4 regions of the Bacillus sp. FG16 genome follow, and region 3 is predicted to be linked to each of the others. Evidence: predicted binding sites of a transcription regulator. Region 3 holds the regulator's gene; each other region holds the start of a gene.
What was found. Region 3 encodes Rex, which represses fermentation and respiration genes when NADH is low (regulators of the CRP and FNR family bind a similar motif). Its sites were predicted from a motif close to TTGTGAAATATTTCACAA; they were not measured.
Positions count from the first base shown of each region.

Region 1: the regulator Rex is predicted to act here: its motif matches at 1,997-2,014, upstream of ACODS7_RS04725 (formate/nitrite transporter family protein).
Region 2: the regulator Rex is predicted to act here: its motif matches at 3,375-3,392, upstream of hcp (hydroxylamine reductase).
Region 4: the regulator Rex is predicted to act here: its motif matches at 1,321-1,338, upstream of adhE (bifunctional acetaldehyde-CoA/alcohol dehydrogenase).

Region 1 is NZ_JBMDKC010000007.1:62,891-68,051, reverse strand. It holds gene ACODS7_RS04735 (prepilin peptidase) at 1-707, shown strand, start outside; gene ACODS7_RS04730 (cyclic-phosphate processing receiver domain-containing protein) at 722-1,033, shown strand; gene ACODS7_RS04725 (formate/nitrite transporter family protein) at 1,061-1,912, opposite strand; gene ACODS7_RS04720 (TerC family protein) at 2,115-2,909, opposite strand; yybP-ykoY riboswitch at 3,000-3,165, opposite strand; gene ACODS7_RS04715 (TrkH family potassium uptake protein) at 3,204-4,523, opposite strand; gene ACODS7_RS04710 (alpha/beta-type small acid-soluble spore protein) at 4,638-4,823, opposite strand; gene ACODS7_RS04705 (MaoC family dehydratase) at 4,972-5,161, opposite strand, start outside.
Region 2 is NZ_JBMDKC010000099.1:5,897-11,057, reverse strand. It holds gene ACODS7_RS25800 (ABC transporter ATP-binding protein) at 1-477, opposite strand, end outside; gene ACODS7_RS25795 (DUF1048 domain-containing protein) at 800-1,141, opposite strand; gene ACODS7_RS25790 (PadR family transcriptional regulator) at 1,217-1,537, opposite strand; gene hcp (hydroxylamine reductase) at 2,025-3,311, opposite strand; gene bla2 (BcII family subclass B1 metallo-beta-lactamase) at 4,058-4,831, opposite strand; gene ACODS7_RS25775 (glycoside hydrolase family 25 protein) at 4,968-5,161, opposite strand, start outside.
Region 3 is NZ_JBMDKC010000108.1:3,712-8,872, forward strand. It holds gene ACODS7_RS26705 (ABC-F family ATP-binding cassette domain-containing protein) at 1-1,555, opposite strand, end outside; gene ACODS7_RS26710 (redox-sensing transcriptional repressor Rex) at 1,742-2,371, shown strand; gene ACODS7_RS26715 (YdiK family protein) at 2,401-2,592, opposite strand; gene ACODS7_RS26720 (CPBP family intramembrane glutamic endopeptidase) at 2,589-3,338, opposite strand; gene groES (co-chaperone GroES) at 3,730-4,014, shown strand; gene groL (chaperonin GroEL) at 4,053-5,161, shown strand, end outside.
Region 4 is NZ_JBMDKC010000077.1:6,715-11,875, reverse strand. It holds gene ACODS7_RS23130 (O-acetylserine dependent cystathionine beta-synthase) at 1-135, shown strand, start outside; gene ACODS7_RS23125 (bifunctional cystathionine gamma-lyase/homocysteine desulfhydrase) at 139-1,272, shown strand; gene adhE (bifunctional acetaldehyde-CoA/alcohol dehydrogenase) at 1,535-4,138, shown strand; gene ACODS7_RS23115 (YrhC family protein) at 4,265-4,492, shown strand; gene ACODS7_RS23110 (ABC transporter substrate-binding protein) at 4,650-5,161, shown strand, end outside.

The DNA of each region.
Region 1 (5,161 bases), on a different contig from region 3:
ATGCACTGTTAGCAGGGATGGTGTTTGGTTCTTTTTTTATGTTAGTTGCGATGAGGATTCCATTAGGTGCGTCTATCATTACCCCGCGTTCACATTGTTATTATTGCAAATATGTGCTAAGGCCAAAAGAATTAATCCCCATCATTTCATTTTATATACAAAGAGGCTGTTGTACGAATTGTAAGAGAAAAATTCCAATTATGTATGTAGCATTTGAATGTATAACAGGAAGTATATTTCTTCTTACCGTGTATATGATTGGAATAGAACGAGAGCTTATTATCATTTTATCCCTTTTTTCGCTACTTCTTATTATTTCAGTTACAGATTACTTATATATGTTAATTCCTGATTGTATTTTAATTTCGTTTGCCGTTTTACTCATTCTTGAAAGTGTTTTTGTACAATTAGTTACTTGGACAGATAGTATAGTTGGTAGTGGTTTTATATTCATTTTGTTATATTGCATGCAAAAGATATATCCAGAAGGGCTTGGCGGAGGAGATATAAAACTACTTTCGTTACTTGGGTTTATAGTAGGAGTGAAGGGAGTTTTTATCGTTTTATTTTTAGCGTCTTGTTTCAGTCTTTGTTTCTTCGGGATTGGTATCGTATTAAAACGTATAGAAGTACGAAAACCAATTCCATTTGGTCCTTTTATTAGTCTTGCGGCAATATGTTATGTATTGGCCGCATATTCAAATTAGAGAGGGAATAGAAAATGAACGTATATATGGATGATCAAAGAAGTTGCCCGTTCGGGTATGTGCCCGCAACTACAGTAGAATGTGCCTTGCAAATGGTCCGGGATTATGATGTGAATATTCTTTCCCTTGATTTTAATATGGGGTGGGGAGCAAAAAATGGACTGGATTTTGTAGAAGCTTTTTGTACAGAGGGGTTATATGTAAATGAAATTCACCTTCATACGAATGATATCATCGGTATGCACAAGATGAAACAGAGAATGGATAAGGGAAAGGAAGAAGGAGAAATTAATCCTCACCTTGTTGTTAAATACGTGGGAAGCTAAAAACTCCAAAGTAAAACTTTGGAGTTTTTAATGTTTCATATGTGCTTGTAAAGGAATAATCTCTTCTTGTTGAGTTGCTGCGATTTCAGTTTCTTCCTGTTGAACTTCAGGTGTTTTCTTTGTTAAGTAGTGGTATACCATACCGACAAATACTGATCCGCCAATAATGTTACCGATTGTAACAGGAATTAAGTTATGAATAGCACCTGAAAAAGAAATTGTCTCAGGATGCGGTGAAACTAAAGATAAAGCAAAGAGTGACAAGTTTGCAATACTATGTTCGTAACCAGATAAGAAGAATGTGAAAACAAGTAGCATCATGACCATTATTTTTGCTGTGTCGCCTTTAACCTGAGATGGTAAGAAGCAAGCAAGACATACGAGCCAGTTACATAAAATGGCTTTAAAGAATAGCTGCATTGTAGGTGTGTTCATCTTTCCTTCAACGACTTTATTCATTAAGTGACCGTGATCAATTGCTTCAAAAATTCCAGTTGCGTAAAATAGTAAGGCAAAGAATAACGCGCCGGCTAAGTTACCTGCATAACAAGCAACCCAGTTACGAAGTGTATCAGAAATCGTTGTTTCTTTCCTTAAAGTTGCTACAGTAAAGTACATTGTGTTTCCAGTAAACAATTCAGCACCGCCATATATAATAAGTACGAGAGCAATCCCGAAAAACATAGAAGCAGCTAAATAAGTTGCTGGTGAATCTGCAATGTGAAAAAAGTTACCTAATTTAAAACATAGTACAATAATAAAACCGATATAAATACCCGCAAGTGCAGCACGAATGAAATATTGCATTGGGTTTGTATCTAGCATTTTCTTTTTGCTTTTAGCCAGTTTGACAACATAATCTAGTCCTTGTTCTAGCATGAGTAATACGCTCCTTTAGTAAATCTTCTATAAATACTCCTTATATGAATAAAGTACATGGAATTGTTCTCACTTTCAATAAGTTTGTGCAATGTTTCACAAAAAGGACATACATACGTTAAGAAAACGTTTACAAAAGATAGTATAATGGAATTTTTTCTGGACATTGAGAGGAAGAAAGGAAAAAGAAAAAGCGCTGTAATTACAGCGCTTTTTCGTCTAAATTCTTTTCTACTTTTACTTCTACTTCTTTTGAGAAGAACCAACCACCAACTGCGATTCCGACTAATACAATCCAGAATGTAAGCTTCCACGGAGTGGATTCTGGGAATGAATGTGGAATTACATTTAATGCAGGGTGTGCTAATGTATAAACTGCTAGCTTCACACCAACCCAACCTACAATTAAGAATGCTGCAGTTTCAAGTCCTGGTTTACGTTTTAAGATTTGTACGAAAGCAGTTGCTGCAAATCGCATAATGATTAATCCGATAAGTCCACCTACAAAGATAACAACGAATTGCCCAGTATCTAGACTACCAATTGTACCTAATCCTGTTTTTGGTAAAGTCATTGCTAGTGCAACCGCAGCTAAAATTGAATCAACTGCGAAGGCGATATCAGCAATTTCAACTTTAAATACAGTCCACCAAAAGTTCTCTTGTTTTTTCTTTGCTTCTTTTTCTTCTGTTTCTTCATCTGTATTCTTTTTAACATATGTTTTAAATAAGTGATTACCAGCGATAAACATAAGGTAGATGGCACCGATTGCTTGCACTTGCCATACATCGACTAAGAACGAAATCATAAATAACGATCCAAATCGGAAAACAAATGCCCCCGCTAATCCGTAAAATAGTGCTTTCTTTCGTTTTTCTTCTGGTAAATGTTTTACCATAATTGCAAGAACAAGAGCGTTATCAGCCGCTAAAATCCCTTCAAGTGCAATTAGGATGAGTAATACCCAACCATACTCCAATAATAATGATACATCCATGTACATTCTCCTATCATCTCTATAAGTTCTAAATAAGTGAAGAATTTCCCCACTATTTAGTTTCCCCATACTCCTGCCTATTAACTTTGGAAGAATTTGGAAGTGAATACAAAAAAGACCTCTGCCGTTAATAGGCAAAGGTCTTGCTAGACATATGTAATAAAAATGCCAACAAAGCCGGAAGAACTAAGTTCTACGTAATGACGACTTTGTTTCCAAGAAATATTCTTGGACGCTACTCCCCTTTGGAGATATGTTATTGTATTCTCATTATATGGATAATTTATACGGTTGTCAACCTGTTAAAATATCTTCATTAGGATATTTTATTTTCCGGTTCTTTTTACGAGCAAATGAAAAAGCCAATGTTAAAGGACCCATTTTCCCAAAAAACATCATAAAGATAATAATAGCTTTTCCGATTATAGTTAAGTGAGGTGTTAAGTTCATACTGAGGCCAACAGTCCCAAATGCTGAAAATACTTCGAAAGCACTCATCAATAGAGGAACTCGCTCAGTAATACTCAAAATTAAAATAGCAAAAAAGATAAATGAAATGGAAATAATAGTAATGGTTAATGATTTGACAATGAGAGTATCTTTAATGGATTTTTTAAATACGACAATATCCTCTTGTTCTTGTAAAAATTTAAATACGCCAAAAAATATGATTAAAAATGTTGTTAACTTAATCCCACCACCCGTTGAAGCACTACCAGCACCAATAAACATAAGGAGCATCATTAATAGGAGGGAAGGTTTTGACAATGTAGAAATATCAACAGTATTAAACCCGGCAGTTCGTGTTGAAATTGCTTGAAAATAAGAGGCCATTCCTTCTTCAAATGGGGTAAAACCTCTCATAGAAAGGGAGTTATGGAACTCGAATATAAAAATAAAAAGGGTAGCAATAATGTTGACGATTAGAGTAGAAGTGAGCATAAGTTTTGAATGTAGTGTAAGGTTTTTAAAGTTTTTCTTTCTTTTTATGTCTACAATTACTGTAAAACCAATTCCACCTAAAATGATGAGAGAGGAAATGACGAAATTGACAAGAATGCTATGAGAATGGGACATTAAATTATCGCTCCACACAGAAAAACCAGCATTGTTAAAGGCTGAGATTGAATGGAAAAAACTATAATAGATCCCTTTGGCAACCCCATATTTTGGTACCCATTCAAAAGAAAGAATTAAAGTAGCGATACATTCGACTGTAAAAGAGAATAAAAATAATGCTTTGGCAAGACGGATAACGCCGCCGATATTCGTTTGATTTAATGCTTGTTGCAATAAAATACGGTTTTGAAGACCGATTTTTCTTCCGAGCATAATGGCAATTAAGACCGCAAAGCTCATAATGCCAAGCCCGCCAACTTGTATAAGCGTTAAAATGACACATTGTCCAAATAAAGTAAACACTTTTCCAGTATCCACAACACCAAGCCCAGTAACAGTACAAGCGGAAACGGTTGTAAATAAGGCATCGAGCCATGAAATGGACGTTGTCGTAGCAATTGGCAGTTTTAATAAGCATGTGCCGACAACTGATAATACAATAAAAGATAAAGTAAGAACGCGGGGAGGGCTCATGCTAATATTAATCCGTTTCATGTCACATATTGCTCCTTTCGTTTTGCTTTGATTAGTATGTGAAAAAGCACTGTTATGTATGTTGAAAATAGAAAGAGGCAGATAATATCTGCCTCTAAGCCATATGTTATATTATTATCCACGTAATTGTTGTTGAGCTAAAGCAACAAGACGTTTTGTTACTTCACCGCCAACTGAACCGTTAGAACGAGATGCTGTATTAGAACCTAAGCTTACACCAAATTCTTGTGCAATTTCATATTTAAATTGTTCAAGCGCTTGTTCTGCACCTGGAACTAATAATTTGTTTGTTTTTACCATGTTGATACACATCCTTATGAGTAGTCCAGTTCAGCTAAGTTCTTATCTAAACTGGTAACGTTATTTTATGTGGAAACGACATACTCATACGCGGAAGTAATCGGTGCGATTAGAAGTTCTTGGATAGAAAAAAAGAGTAGCAAATTTGCTACTCTTTTTTCAGTATTGTCGCTGTACCTTCCACGACAATATCATCCGATTGATTATATATGTTTGTTTGCAACGTAATGATTTTTTTATCGTCACGCTTCTTAATAACCTCTGCCACAACGCGAAGTGTATCACCGATTTTGACAGGGGCACGGAATGAAACGTTTTGGGATAAATAAATCGTATTT
Region 2 (5,161 bases), on a different contig from region 3:
GTCAAGAAAAATAACTGCTGGCGCCCCAATCAAACTCATCGCAATATCAAGCCGGCGCTTCATTCCGCCTGAATACTGATCTGCCCTTTGGTTTGCCGCATCAGTCAGGCTAAATCTTGCAAGTAGATTGTCAGCAACTTGAGCGGGATTGGAAACACCACGTAACTTGGCGATCATTATCAAGTTTTCCCTCCCAGTCAGCATACCGTCTAAAGCTGCGAACTGCCCTGTCAAACTGATACTTTGACGAACATGATCTGGTTGACGCTGTACATCAAATCCGCAAATACTTACTTCACCGCTATCTTGCTTCATTAGTGTCGAAAGGACGTTGACCGTTGTCGTCTTTCCCGCTCCATTTGAGCCTAGCAGCGCGAAAATTTCTCCACGCTGCACCTCAAAATCTACCCCTTTTAAAACTTCTTTGTCTTTAAAGGATTTTTTCAAGCCTTTTACAGAAATCGCTGCATTACTCATACTTTTTTCCTCCCTATAAAGTGAAATTTTAATCAGTGGGGGTTTTGTTCATCCCCCACTGATTATTAGTTGAATCAATCGGGCTTTTACGGGCAGTTGATCGCCCACCTAACTTCTTTGCTTACGCTGAATTTTGAGGTGAGGGTCTTACTGCCCGTTAATGCGGGATAAAAATGTTTTGCGAAGATAATTTATTTACCTCTATCTATTTAGTATCACTGATATTCTGTATTACTTAGTACCGAGTTAAAAATATAACTGAATAGCTATGGTGGCAATTCATATGTGTAACCAGCTAATCAGTCGGTACTACTTATTCCATTTATTTTTTTCTCAATTTCTTCATAATACTTTCATTCAAATCTTCTCGATACTTGGAGACGTAAGTTTTAGCGTTTGCCACTAATTCGTCAGCAAAGGAAGCCACGTCATCCCCAGTAATGTCAAGCACTTGTCTTCCTTCCGCTGCACCCGCTTCGAACAAATCGATTAATTCATACTGTATGTGTAACATATCCATCCCGTTACCCGCTGAGAAATTCCACATGTAGTTTTGAATTTTCTTAAATACAAATTGGTAGTCCTCTGGCAGAGCCTCAACTCGTGCCATCATCATTTTGTACTCTTTTTTATCACCAATTAACTTTTTGAACATTTCTAACATCTTATTTTCCTCCTTTTTTATAAAACCGAACAAGAAATTCCCAAAGTATCGGCCAGAACATTTTATCTTATGAACCTATTTTGACTTCAAGACGTTAATTTTTGACGATACAAAATCCCATTTTTTCCAAAACAATTCAAGCTCCTGGCGGCCTTCTTCATTTAATGAATAAAACTTACGAGGCGGTCCCATATCTGATGGTTTCTTTTCAATATTTACAAGCTTTTTCTTCTCTAATCGTACGAGGATAGTATACACCGTACCTTCCACAACTTCTGTAAACCCAAGATCATTCAGGTGGCGGGTAATCTCATAGCCATACGTTTCACGGCGACTAATGATTTCCAGTACACACCCTTCCAGTGAACCTTTCAGCATTTCAGTTAAATTTTCCATGTCCAGATCCTCCTTTACCCCCTATTCTGTCTGACTTATATTCAGTATCACAGAGTACTAAGGCGAATTTTTTACTGAGTAGTTTTTGTGAATCCGAACTATTCAGTATTACTTATTACATCTACATTGTATGACTAAGTAGTTATGGATGTCAACTGATTTTTAAATTTTTTCTAAAATCCGCTATTACCTATTGTCTACTGAAAATATTTTGAGAAACAACACTACTCAGTATTGCTTACTACAAGTACATTGTATGACTAAGTAGCGATGGATGTCAACTCGATTTTTATATTTTTTCTAAAATCAACTATTACCTATTCGATACAGCCTATTTTCTTTTTTTATTTTGCCCCATACCTATCCCACTAAGAAAAGAAAATACCCCAAAACAAAAAATTCTACATTTTTATTTTGGGGCGCTATACTATACCAAAGTTAATGAATATGGCTAGCTCTTCTTATTAATAAGACAGATCATTTTTTGTTACGATAACATCATAGCCATGTCTTCTGCTGCATTTGTAATCAGTTTTAAACCGAATGTTTCTTGTAATACATCAAGTACGCCAGGTGAAATAAATTCAGGAGCCTTTGGACCGATGCGAATATCTTGAATCCCAAGACTAAATAGCCCTAGTAAAATAGCAACCGCTTTTTGTTCAAACCATGATAGGACAATACTTACTGGCAATTCATTCACTTCACATTGAAAAGCATCAGCTAAAGCAGCCGCTATTTTCACTGTAGAAATTGAATTATTGCACTGTCCTAAATCAATGTAACGCGGAATTTCCGTACCAGGTACAACACCGTAATCCACATCATTAAAGCGGAATTTCCCGCAAGAAGTTGTTAAAATAACCGTTTCTGGCGGAAGTGACGTTGCTAATTCACGATAATATTCTCCGCCTTTTCCCGGTGCATCACAACCGGCGATAACAAAGAAACGCTTTATTTTCCCTTCTTTTACTGCGTCAATAATTTCTGGAGCTAATGATAATACTGTATTATGATGAAACCCTGTCACTAACTGTTCATCCGACTCCATATGTACTTCTGGAAGTTCTAGCGTTTTTTGAATTAATGGTGTAAAATCATCATTTTCAATTTTTTGTACACCTTCTAAACCTGCAATATCATATGAAAAGAATCGATCAGAGTATGATCCTTTAATTGGCATAACACAGTTCGTTGTAGCTAATATGGCACCAGTAAATTTTTCAAAAAGGCGTCTTTGATCATACCATGCCTTACCGATGTTTCCTTTTAAATGTTTATATTTTTTCAGCTGCGGGTATCCGTGTGCTGGTAGCATTTCAGAATGTGTATAAATATTAATGTCTTTTCCTTCTGTTTGCTTTAATAGTTCTTCTAATGCAAATAAATTATGGCCCGTAACTACAATTGCTTTACCTTCTACACGATTTTGTGTAATTTGGACAGGTTCTGGCACACCAAAATGATTCGTATGTGCCTCATCCAATAACTCCATCACCTGTAAAGCTGATTTCCCAACTTTCATAGCCATATCAATATGCTCTTGTTCGTTAAAATTAGAATTTGTTAATGTCATATATAAAGCTTCTTGTGTTGTAGCATCTACAAATGCATCCGTATACCCTAGCTGAGCAGCATGAGTACGATAAGCCGCAATTCCTTTTAACCCAAACACAATCGTATCTTGTAAACTAGCAATCGTTTCATTCTTGCCACACACACCCATTACTTTGCATCCACCTGTTGGCGTTTGTTCACATTGATAACAAAACATATCATCCCACCCTCTCCCAATCATTCATTACACCTTAAGCATAATACCCATTGAAAAAAAGTGATGTGATATCAATCACAATAATATATAAAGATTTGTGACAGTTCATATTGTTGACATAATATTTTTATTGACACTAAAAAACACATTAGTGTGCACACACCTTTCGATACTTTTAAATAGCTAAATAATTAATTTGGAGAAATATATACAAAGAAAAAAATTTTTTTGAATCCCTTATACAAATAGTTGCAATTCATCACATATGAAAATAGACATACAAATACGCTATTCTTTATATCATTCAATAGAAAGAGAATAGCGTATTTTTTATTTTAAGGAACTATCATTTTTTTATTAAAGCCTTTATTGTAAACCTCTTTATTTACAATACATTTACACTATCTTAACATTACTTACATTATTTATATGATATATTTATATAGAAGCTACTTAAGAAATTTCATATACATTTTATCTTTATGATCTCTAATCTAATCAATAAAAAGATCATGTTATATTTTTATAACAGGGGTGAATTACGATGACTGAAACTTTAAAAACACTTATAATGCTTGATGCTACTTACGTTGTTATTGCAATTATGACAGTACTAGTATTTGTATACTTGGAATTAAAATCTCAGTAATATATGCTGGCGTAATCGACAGATTCAGCATTTAAATATAGTTAGAAGAAAGAGAGGAGAAAATTATTTCTCCTCTCTTTTGTATTTCTACAATTTCTTATTTTAATAAATCCAATGTATGTAAAAGTAATCCCTTGTCTCCTACTTCTCCATGACCAGGTACTACCGAATTTATATTTCCATATCGCTTCAGCACATTCTCAATTGATGTAGACCATTCATTTACGTACGAATCCGCAACATTTCCTAAATCTTTAGCTTCCGCAGATTTTACTAAACAGCCTCCAGCTAAAATTTGATATTGTGGCAACCAAACAACAATATTATCTTCTGTATGTCCTTTCCCTGGATAGAACGTTTCTACTTTTGTATTGCCAAACTTCAAACTCGTAATTGTTTGTAAATCTCCAAGCGGCTCTTCATATCCACTTTTCTTTGCTAGTTCTGCGGTTAATGCTGTACTATGCGCTTTAATGCCTCTTTCTTTCAACGCTGTTATTCCGCCAATTCGATCAGCGTGCGCATGTGTAATAATGACATCCGTTACGCACTTCTGAAATTTCTTTTCTACCATTTCTATTAGTTCCTTCGTTAATTTATCATCCCAAGAAGAATCAACAAGTACTAAACCTTTAGAAGTATTAAGAACTAGACCGTTCGAAGGAACTGCTTCTCCATTAAAATAACCTAACTCCGTATGAACCCATACATTCTTGTTTAACTGAGATATTGAAATGGTTCCCGTCTCATTTTTTATTACTTTTTGCTCTACCTTTTGTGATGCTTGTACAGAAGAAATCGTGCTAACAAATTGAGTTGTTCCTAGTAAACTTACACATAATCCTACTTTTAACAACGTATTCTTTTTCATGTTATCAACCCTTTCTTTCAAGCTAAATAGTTATTACCTATATTATACAATTCATCTCAAATGTTTGTTCCATCTTCATTTGCATACTTTTATGTAATTAACAAAAAAGCGTACAAAATTTTGTACGCTTTAAAACTTAATCTTCCATTCCATAATTCTCAAACTCTTCCTCATTCCCATAAAACACATTCAAATCAATATACTTTTCTTTTCCATTATAACCGCTTAATCTCCCGCGGTTCGTGTATTGCCAAAACGTCCATTTTCTCTCATCAGATAAACTTGTTTTTGTAAGAACACTACGAATCCATATATCACATTTTGGATACG
Region 3 (5,161 bases):
TTGATAACTCAACCACAGTCGTTGTTACACGGTTAATAAAGTAGCGGTCATGTGAGACAAATAGAAGAGTCCCTGGATAATCAATTAAAGCATTCTCTAAAATCTCTTTACTATTTAAATCAAGGTGGTTCGTAGGCTCATCCAGAATTAATAAATTTGACTTTTGCATCATAAGTTTCGCAAGAGCTAATCGAGCTTTTTGTCCACCACTAAGGGAAGATACTGGTTTCAGTACATCATCTCCTGTGAATAAAAAATTCCCAAGTATAGTACGGATTTCTTTTTCAGGTTGCAGTGGATATTCATCCCATAGTTCATTTAAAACCCGTTTAGAAGATGTTAAGTTTGCTTGCTTTTGATCATAATAACCAACAGATACATTTGATCCGAAAGAAACATCACCATTTAATAGTGGTAACTTATTCACAATAGATTTTAATAATGTAGATTTCCCAATTCCGTTTGGACCAACTAAAGCAACACTATCTCCGCGAGTTAAGCGCATAGTTACGTTTTCAATTATAGGGTCCTCATCATAGCCAATGGTTGCATCCTTTACTTGTAAAACATCATTTCCACTTTGCTTTTCAATATCGAAGTGGAATGATGCTGACTTAGAATCACCTAATGGTCTCGTTAATAATTCCATTCTGTCTAGTTGTTTACGGCGACTTTGAGCACGTTTCGTTGTAGAGGCGCGAGCTATATTCTTTTGAACGAAGTCCTCAAGTTTTGCGATTTCATCTTGTTGTTTTTCGTAACGTTTCATTTCTTGCTCGTATAAGGCTGATTTTAAGTCTAAATATTTACTGTAGTTACCAACAAATCGTCTGCTTTCTTTATTCGAAATTTCATATACTTGTGTAACGAGTTTGTCTAAGAAATAACGGTCATGTGAAACGATTAATATTGCGCCAGGATAACCTTGTAAATATTGCTCAAGCCATGTTAATGTTTCGATGTCTAAATGGTTTGTAGGCTCGTCCAAAATAAGTAAGTCTGGTTTTGTTAATAATAATTTCCCAAGAGCTAATCTTGTTTTTTGCCCACCGCTTAAAGTAGAAATCGTCGTCTGGTGCGTTTCAACTGGGAAGCCAAGGCCGCTTAAAATGGAGCGAATATCCGCTTCATATTGATATCCACCTTGATCTTTATAATTGAGTTGCAATTGGTCATAATCAGCTAACAATCTTTCATATATAGCTTCGTTTGAAAAGTTTTCTTCTTTGCCCATTTCTTGCTCAAGCCTTCGAAGTTTTGTCTCCATTTGCTGTAAGTGGGTAAAGACGGTTAGCATTTCATCCCAAATTGTTAAAGACGTTTCTAGACCGGTATTTTGAGCTAAATACCCGATTGAGACATCTTTCGGTTTTATAATTTCGCCACCATCATGTGATAACTCACCAGCGATAATTTTTAATAATGTAGATTTTCCAGCTCCATTCCTTCCAACTAATGCGATACGATCTTTTGTTTGTACTTCCAATTTTATGTTTGCAAGAATTGTTTCTGCACCGTATAATTTCGAAAGTCCATTTACTTGTAATAAAATCAATGTTTTCACCTCAAATAATTTCTTAACTTTGCCATGTTTATATTTCTCAATCATACTAAAAATAGTGTATAGTTTAAAATAAGAGAGAATACTTCTTCTCTTTATTATACAAGGAATTTAATGAGTGCTAAACTTCTGTATTTGATTAAAGTATATGAATAAAGATAGGAAGAGAGGAGAGGTCATATGGATCAGCAAAAGATTCCACAAGCCACTGCTAAAAGATTGCCTCTATACTATCGATTTATCCAAAACTTATCTCTTTCTGGTAAGCAGCGTGTTTCATCGGCCGAATTGAGTGAAGCGGTAAAAGTAGATTCCGCAACAATACGAAGAGATTTTTCGTATTTTGGAGCGTTAGGGAAAAAGGGATATGGATATAACGTAAATTATTTATTATCATTTTTCCGCGAAACACTTGATCAAGATGATATAACGCGTGTAGCACTTATTGGAGTAGGTAATTTAGGGACCGCTTTCTTACATTATAATTTCACGAAAAACAATAATACAAAAATTGAAATGGCATTTGATGTTAGTGAAGAGAAAGTTGGAACAGAAATCGGGGGCATTCCTGTATACCATTTAGATGAATTAGAAGAGAGATTATCAAATGATATACAAGTGGCAATATTAACAGTACCGGCTACAGTAGCACAAGCTGTAGCAGATAGATTAGCTGAAACGAGCGTGCATGGTATTTTGAATTTCACACCAGCACGATTAAACGTATCAGAGAATATTAGAATTCATCATATTGATTTAGCTGTAGAGTTACAAACATTAGTTTACTTTTTGAAAAACTATCCACAATAAAACGCAGAGGAAGCGACCTCTGCGTTTTATTATTGTTTCTTCTTTGTGAATTTAACTAATATAAGGCGAAGTGCCAAATTAAAATCAATTGTTGCCATAACTGCAAATAGTATTGTCCACACATTCCAGATTGTATCTGTCACGTTCGTAATGGCGAAGCGTGTAAAGATACATCCAAGAAGGAAGTATAGTGCAGCCATGAACAATGGTGAGTTTCTCATACAAAAAATCCTCCGATAAAGCCTTGCATTTTTTCAGCTTCTTTAATCATTTCTTGAATTTGCTCATTGCTCATAAAAATTTGCCCAATAGCGACTAATGTATTCATCGCAACATGAGCTGCAATCGGAACGATAATACGCTTCGTCTTCACATATAAGAAGGCGAATACGAGCCCCATAGCAGTGTATACCAATAAGTGAGTAAAATCAAAATGGATTGCTGCAAATACAAGCGAACTAATGATAGCTGCAATAAAGAAGTTAAACTTCTTATAAAGTGTACCAAATAAAATTTTTCTAAATACGATTTCTTCCAAGATAGGTCCGATTATAGATACGACAATAAGGAACCAAGGTGTCGTTCTTGCAATTTCCATCAGTTTCATTGTATTTTCTGAACCTTGTTTAATTCCTAGCAGCTGCATCTCGATCATACCGGCAACTATTTGTGAAAAGAAAGCCAAGAAGAAGCCGATGAAAATCCATCCAATAGTAGCTGGAACAGAAGAGCGCATTGCATCTAAATGCCTGTCACGAATGTCTGTTCTAAGTAACCAAAGAACGATACATAATGCAACAAAGAAGCTAATAATCGCCCAGTGTCCCGTTATGATTTGTCCTTTTTCCTCCATGGTAAATCCTCTATTATCATAGAGTCCTGTTTTTAGGAGAAGTGGTAATCCAACAATTCCAGATAACTGCATTAAAATGTATGTAACGATAATCCACCAGTATTGTTTCTTCAAATAGTTTAACCATCCTTTCTAACTCTAGTGTATGAGATGAGGTAGGATAACATGTAAATATGTTATCTACGATATAAACTTTCATTCGAATTATGATTTTTTTGTAAATCCGTATTTGAAATTAAAGTAGGAGACAGGAAAAAGTTGTACGTTTAGCGAAAACAACTTAGGGTGTCTTTCATATTGTAACATACGAGTAGGGGAAACAACGATTCATATAGTAAAGGCAGTATTCTATATAGAAAGTTTATATAGTAATTTGCGAAAAAATTATGATTTTTTTACTTGCAAAAGAAATTGAGATTATTTATTATTATAAGTGTGTTAGCACTCGGGTGACTTGAGTGCTAATAAATAAAATTTACATAACAAAATGAGGAGGTTATTGTTCATGCTAAAGCCATTAGGTGATCGCGTTGTAATTGAGCTTGTTCAAGCAGAAGAAAAAACAGCAAGTGGTATTGTATTACCAGATACTGCAAAAGAAAAACCACAAGAGGGTAAAGTTGTTGCAGTAGGTACTGGTCGAGTGCTTGAAAATGGTGAGCGTGTTGCTTTAGAGGTAGCAGCAGGTGATCTTATCATCTTCTCAAAATATGCAGGTACTGAAGTGAAATATGAAGGTACAGACTACTTGATTTTACGTGAAAGTGACATTTTAGCAGTTATCGGTTAATTATATAAATCTTAAAAAATCCAAGGGGGTCAATTATTATGGCAAAAGATATTAAATTTAGTGAAGAAGCACGTCGTTCGATGCTTCGCGGTGTCGACACTCTTGCAAACGCAGTAAAAGTAACGCTTGGACCAAAAGGTCGTAACGTTGTACTTGAGAAAAAATTTGGTTCACCACTTATTACAAATGATGGTGTAACAATCGCAAAAGAAATCGAATTAGAAGATGCATTCGAAAACATGGGTGCGAAATTAGTAGCAGAAGTTGCTAGCAAAACAAACGATGTAGCTGGTGACGGAACAACAACTGCAACTGTATTAGCGCAAGCTATGATTCGTGAAGGTCTTAAAAACGTAACAGCTGGTGCTAACCCAATGGGTCTTCGTAAAGGTATCGAAAAAGCTGTTACTGCTGCAATTGAAGAATTAAAAACGATTTCTAAACCAATCGAAGGCAAATCTTCTATCGCACAAGTAGCTGCTATTTCTGCAGCTGACGAAGAAGTAGGTCAATTAATCGCTGAAGCAATGGAGCGCGTTGGTAACGACGGCGTTATTACTTTAGAAGAGTCTAAAGGATTCACAACAGAATTAGACGTAGTAGAAGGTATGCAATTTGATCGTGGATATGCATCTCCTTACATGATTACTGATTCTGACAAAATGGAAGCAGTTCTTGATAACCCATACATCTTAATTACTGACAAAAAGATTTCTAACATCCAAGAAATCTTACCAGTATTAGAGCAAGTGGTACAACAAGGTAAACCACTTCTTATCATTGCTGAAGATGTAGAAGGCGAAGCTTTAGCTACATTAGTAGTGAACAAACTTCGTGGTACATTCAATGTAGTAGCTGTTAAAGCTCCTGGATTTGGTGACCGTCGTAAAGCAATGCTAGAAGATATCGCAATCTTAACTGGTGGCGAAGTAATCACTGAAGAATTAGGTCGTGACTTAAAATCTGCTACAGTTGAATCTTTAGGACGTGCTGGTAAAGTTGTTGTTACAAAAGAAAACACAACTGTAGTTGAAGGTATTGGAAATACAGAGCAAATCGCAGCTCGCATTGGTCAAATTCGTGCGCAATTAGAAGAAACAACTTCTGAATTCGATCGTGAAAAATTACAAGAGCGTCTTGCGAAACT
Region 4 (5,161 bases), on a different contig from region 3:
AGCTCTTCAGGAGCAGCATTTCATGCGAGCTTACTTGAGGCAGAGAAGGCAGCGCCAGGTACAAATATTGTAACAATTTTTCCTGATAGCAGTGAGCGCTATTTAAGTAAAGACATATACAAAGGATGGGAATAAAAAATGAGAGCAAAGACAAAGTTAATTCATGGTATTCGCATAGGAGAACCTTCAACTGGATCTGTAAACGTACCGATCTATCAAACAAGTACGTACAAACAAGAAGCAGTTGGTAAGCATCAAGGATATGAATATTCACGTACAGGTAACCCAACACGTGCAGCTTTAGAAGAAATGATTGCTGTATTAGAAAATGGGCATGCTGGATTTGCATTTGGTTCTGGAATGGCTACTATTACAGCGACAATTATGTTGTTCTCAAAAGGTGACCACGTTATTTTAACAGATGATGTTTATGGTGGAACGTATCGTGTTATTACAAAAGTATTAAACCGCTTCGGTATTGAACATACATTTGTAGACACAACAAACTTAGAGGAAGTTGTAGAAGCAATTCGTCCAAATACGAAAGCAATCTATGTGGAAACACCAACGAATCCATTACTAAAAATTACTGATATTAAGAAAATATCTACTCTTGCTAAAGAGAAAGATTTATTAACAATTATTGATAATACATTCATGACGCCATATTGGCAGTCGCCGATTTCTTTAGGAGCAGACATTGTACTTCACAGTGCAACGAAATATTTAGGAGGTCATAGTGACGTAGTTGCAGGTCTAGTAGTGGTAAATAGCCCACAACTAGCAGAAGACCTTCACTTTGTACAAAACTCAACAGGAGGTATTCTGGGACCACAAGATAGCTTCTTACTACTTCGCGGTTTAAAAACATTAGGAATTCGTATGGAAGAACATGAAACGAATTCACGCGCTATTGCTGAATTCTTAAATAATCATCCAAAAGTAAATAAAGTATATTACCCAGGTCTTGAATCACATCAAAACCACGAATTAGCAACAGAACAAGCAAATGGATTTGGTGCTATTATCTCGTTTGATGTAGATAGTGAGGAAACATTAAATAAAGTACTTGAGAAACTGCAATACTTTACACTTGCTGAAAGCTTAGGAGCAGTAGAAAGTTTAATTTCTATCCCATCTCAAATGACACATGCATCAATCCCAGCAGATCGCCGTAAAGAATTAGGAATTACAGATACATTAATTCGTATTTCTGTCGGTATTGAAGATGGTGAAGATTTAATTGAAGATTTAGCACAAGCGCTAGCGTAATAAAAAATGCACTGCTAATGTGGAGCAGTGCATTTTTATTATGTTAATTTGTGAAATATTTCACAAATTAGACATACACAAATGAAATGATTTCATGTATATTGAATTCATGAAATGTTATTCACGAGTAAACTTGTGAAATGTTTCACAAACGATGGGATTCATGTAGGACGGTAACTCTATTTTTTTTTCGCTAATCGGGACTTATTATGACCTATAGGGACTTATAAAGACCGTGATAACAGAATAGGAGGAAATTTACATGGTAGTCAAAGAGAAAGTTGTAAATGAAATGCAAGAGGTAAAAGAGATGATTGATACGTTAGTAAATAACGGTCAACAAGCTTTACAAGCATTAGAAAGTTTTACACAAGAGCAGATTGACAACATTGTTCATGAAATGGCATTAGCAGGTGTTGATCAACATATGCCACTTGCAAAATTGGCTGTTGAAGAAACAGGCCGTGGTGTCTATGAAGACAAATGCATTAAAAATATTTTTGCCACTGAATATATTTGGCATAGTATAAAGCAAGATAAAACGGTAGGAATTATTCACGAAGATCCTCATGAAGAAATAATAGAAATTGCAGAACCTGTCGGTGTAGTAGCTGGGGTAACACCAGTAACGAATCCAACGTCGACAACAATGTTTAAAGCGTTGATTGCGATAAAAACGAGAAATCCAATTATTTTCGCATTTCATCCTTCTGCACAAAATTGTTCGGTGGCAGCAGCGAAAACCGTATATGATGCAGCAATGAAAGCTGGTGCACCAAAACATTGTATTCAATGGATTGAAAGACCGTCTGTCGAAGCGACGAAACAATTAATGAACCATGAGGGTGTGGCACTCGTTCTAGCAACTGGAGGCGCTGGTATGGTGAAATCAGCTTACTCTACTGGAAAACCAGCGCTAGGTGTAGGTCCTGGTAATGTACCGTGTTATATAGAAAAATCAGCACATGTAAAACGAGCTGTTAATGATTTAATTTTATCGAAAACATTTGATAACGGTATGATTTGTGCATCGGAACAAGCAATCATTGTCGATAAAGAAATCTATGATGATGTTAAAACAGAAATGATCGAAAACAATTGTTACTTTGTAACAGAAGAAGAAAGAAAAAAATTAGAAAAGCTCGTTATAAATGAAAATACATGTGCAGTAAATAGTGATATTGTAGGAAAATCAGCACAGTATATTGCCGAATTAGTTGGGATTACTGTTCCTGAACATACAAAAATGCTTGTAGCTGAAATTCAAGGTATCGGAGCAGCATACCCGTTATCTCGTGAGAAACTGAGCCCAGTATTAGCCTGTGTGAAGGCGAATTCATTAGAAAAAGGATTTACATATTGCGAAGAAATGTTGAACCTCGGTGGTTTAGGACATTCAGCAGTTATTCATTCTACAAATAAAGAAGTGCAAAAGCAATTTGGATTACGTATGAAAGCTTGCCGTCTCATTGTAAATGCACCTTCATCACAAGGTGGAATAGGGGATATATATAACGGATTTATTCCATCACTTACACTTGGTTGTGGTTCTTACGGAAAAAATTCAGTTTCCCAAAATGTAACAGCGACTCATTTATTAAATATAAAAAGGCTGGCAAATAGAAAAAAGAATATGCAGTGGTTCAAATTGCCACCAAAAATTTATTTTGAAAAACATGCTACAGCGTATTTAGCAAATATGCCTAACATTTCACGTGCATTTATTGTAACGGATCCTGGAATGGTTGAACATGGCTATGTCGATACAGTCACGCACTATTTAAACAAGCATGCAAATGATGTGAAAATTGAAGTTTTCTTTGAGGTCGAACCAGATCCATCAGATGAAACTGTCTTTAAAGGTGCGGAAATGATGAGAAGCTTTAAGCCAGATGTAATTATCGCACTTGGTGGCGGTTCAGCTATGGATGCAGCAAAAGGAATGTGGTTATTCTATGAGCATCCAGAAACGACATTCTATGGCATTAAACAGAAGTTTTTAGATATAAGAAAACGTACATGTAAATATCCGGAATTAGGAAAAAAGGCGCAGTTTGTTGCGATTCCAACAACATCAGGAACAGGATCAGAAGTGACACCATTTGCGGTTATTACAGATAAGAAAAATAATATAAAGTATCCGCTCGCAGATTATGAATTAACACCAGATGTAGCAATTGTTGATCCGCAATTTGTAATGACAGTACCACCACATGTAACAGCAGATACTGGTATGGATGTTTTAACACATGCAATTGAGGCGTATGTGTCTGTTATGGCAAATGACTATACAGATGGATTAGCATTAAAAGCTATTGATCTCGTATTCAAATATTTACCGAGAGCATATAAAGATGGAAATGATGAAGAAGCACGGGAAAAAATGCATAACGCTTCTGCAATTGCAGGGATGGCATTTGCAAATGCTTTTCTAGGTATTAATCACAGCTTAGCACATAAAATTGGTCCAGAATTCCATATACCACACGGACGTGCAAATGCAATTCTTATGCCGCACGTAGTCCGCTATAATGCTATTAAGCCAAGAAAACACGCATTGTTCCCAAAATATGAGCACTTTGTAGCAGATGAACGCTATGCACATATTGCGAGAATGCTTGGGCTTCCAGCAAGCTCAGTAGCAGAAGGTGTGGAATCACTCGTCAAAGCAATTATTGAGCTTGGAAAAAGCTTAAATATTAATATGAGTATTGCAGGGCAAGGAGTAGATAAAGAGCAATTTGAAGAGGTTGTTGGAGTATTAGCAGAAAGAGCTTTTGAAGATCAATGTACAACTGCTAATCCAAAGTTACCGCTTATTTCAGAGCTGAAAGAAATTTATATGGAAGCATATAAGGGTGAATAATGATTACAAAAGAGCCGCAGTAAAGCGGCTCTTTTTTTGTTGGAAAACATCTCCCAGAATGCCTGTATTTACTGGTCTTTCAGTTTCATAGAATATGATAAAGTGAAATGGAGGAGTGAGAATATAATGAAAGAATTACAAGGGAAAATAGAAGATTATACTAGGTTCGGACAAATTCTTCTCGCTGTAAGTACAGTGTTAATGGTTGGCTTGTTGATTCCGGATGGAGCAAAAGAGACAATCCAATTTTTTGTTATGATGGGGAGCATCGTTATATTTTTAAGTTTATCATTCTTTTTCTTTCAGCGTGTGAAAGTGATGCGTGACCAGTTAGAGGAAAATGAATGTGAATAATATTGTTAACTAGAGCGAGGCGAAAAGAAAGAATCTTTTTGTCGCGCTTTTTGTTTTTTGTAGAAAAATGTATGCGTTTCATGTTGACAATGATAATCCTTATCAATTAAAGTAGAATAGTAGTTAATGATTATCATTATCAATTAGAGGTGAAGGAATGAAAAAGTCTATTACGCTATTTACAGCGATTTTATCTATTTTTTTCTTGTTAATAGGTTGCAGTGCCAAAGGGGACGAAAAAGCGTCTGCAACCAAAACAGAAAAAGGAAAAGAAAAAATCGAAATTACCGACCTGTCAGGGAGAAAGGTAACATTCGATAAAGTACCAGAAAGTTTTGCAACATTAAGTATGGGAGACATGGATATTATTCATGCTTTAGGTGGAAAAGTAGTAGGTCGTCCGGATACGAAATTAACTCTTCCAGAGGAGTTAAAGAAAGCAAAAGTAATCGGGAATGCACATCAACCGAACTTTGAGCAAATTGCTAGTTTAAAGCCCGATGTACTTGTTGCTAACAATGGATTCCAAAAGAATGTGCCAACGGTTGAAGGACAAGGAACGAAAGTAATCATTTCTTCTGCGAATTCTGTACAAGATATTCAAAAGAATATTGAATTATATGGAACAGTAATGAAGAAAGAAGATAAAGCAAAAGAACTTAATCAAAA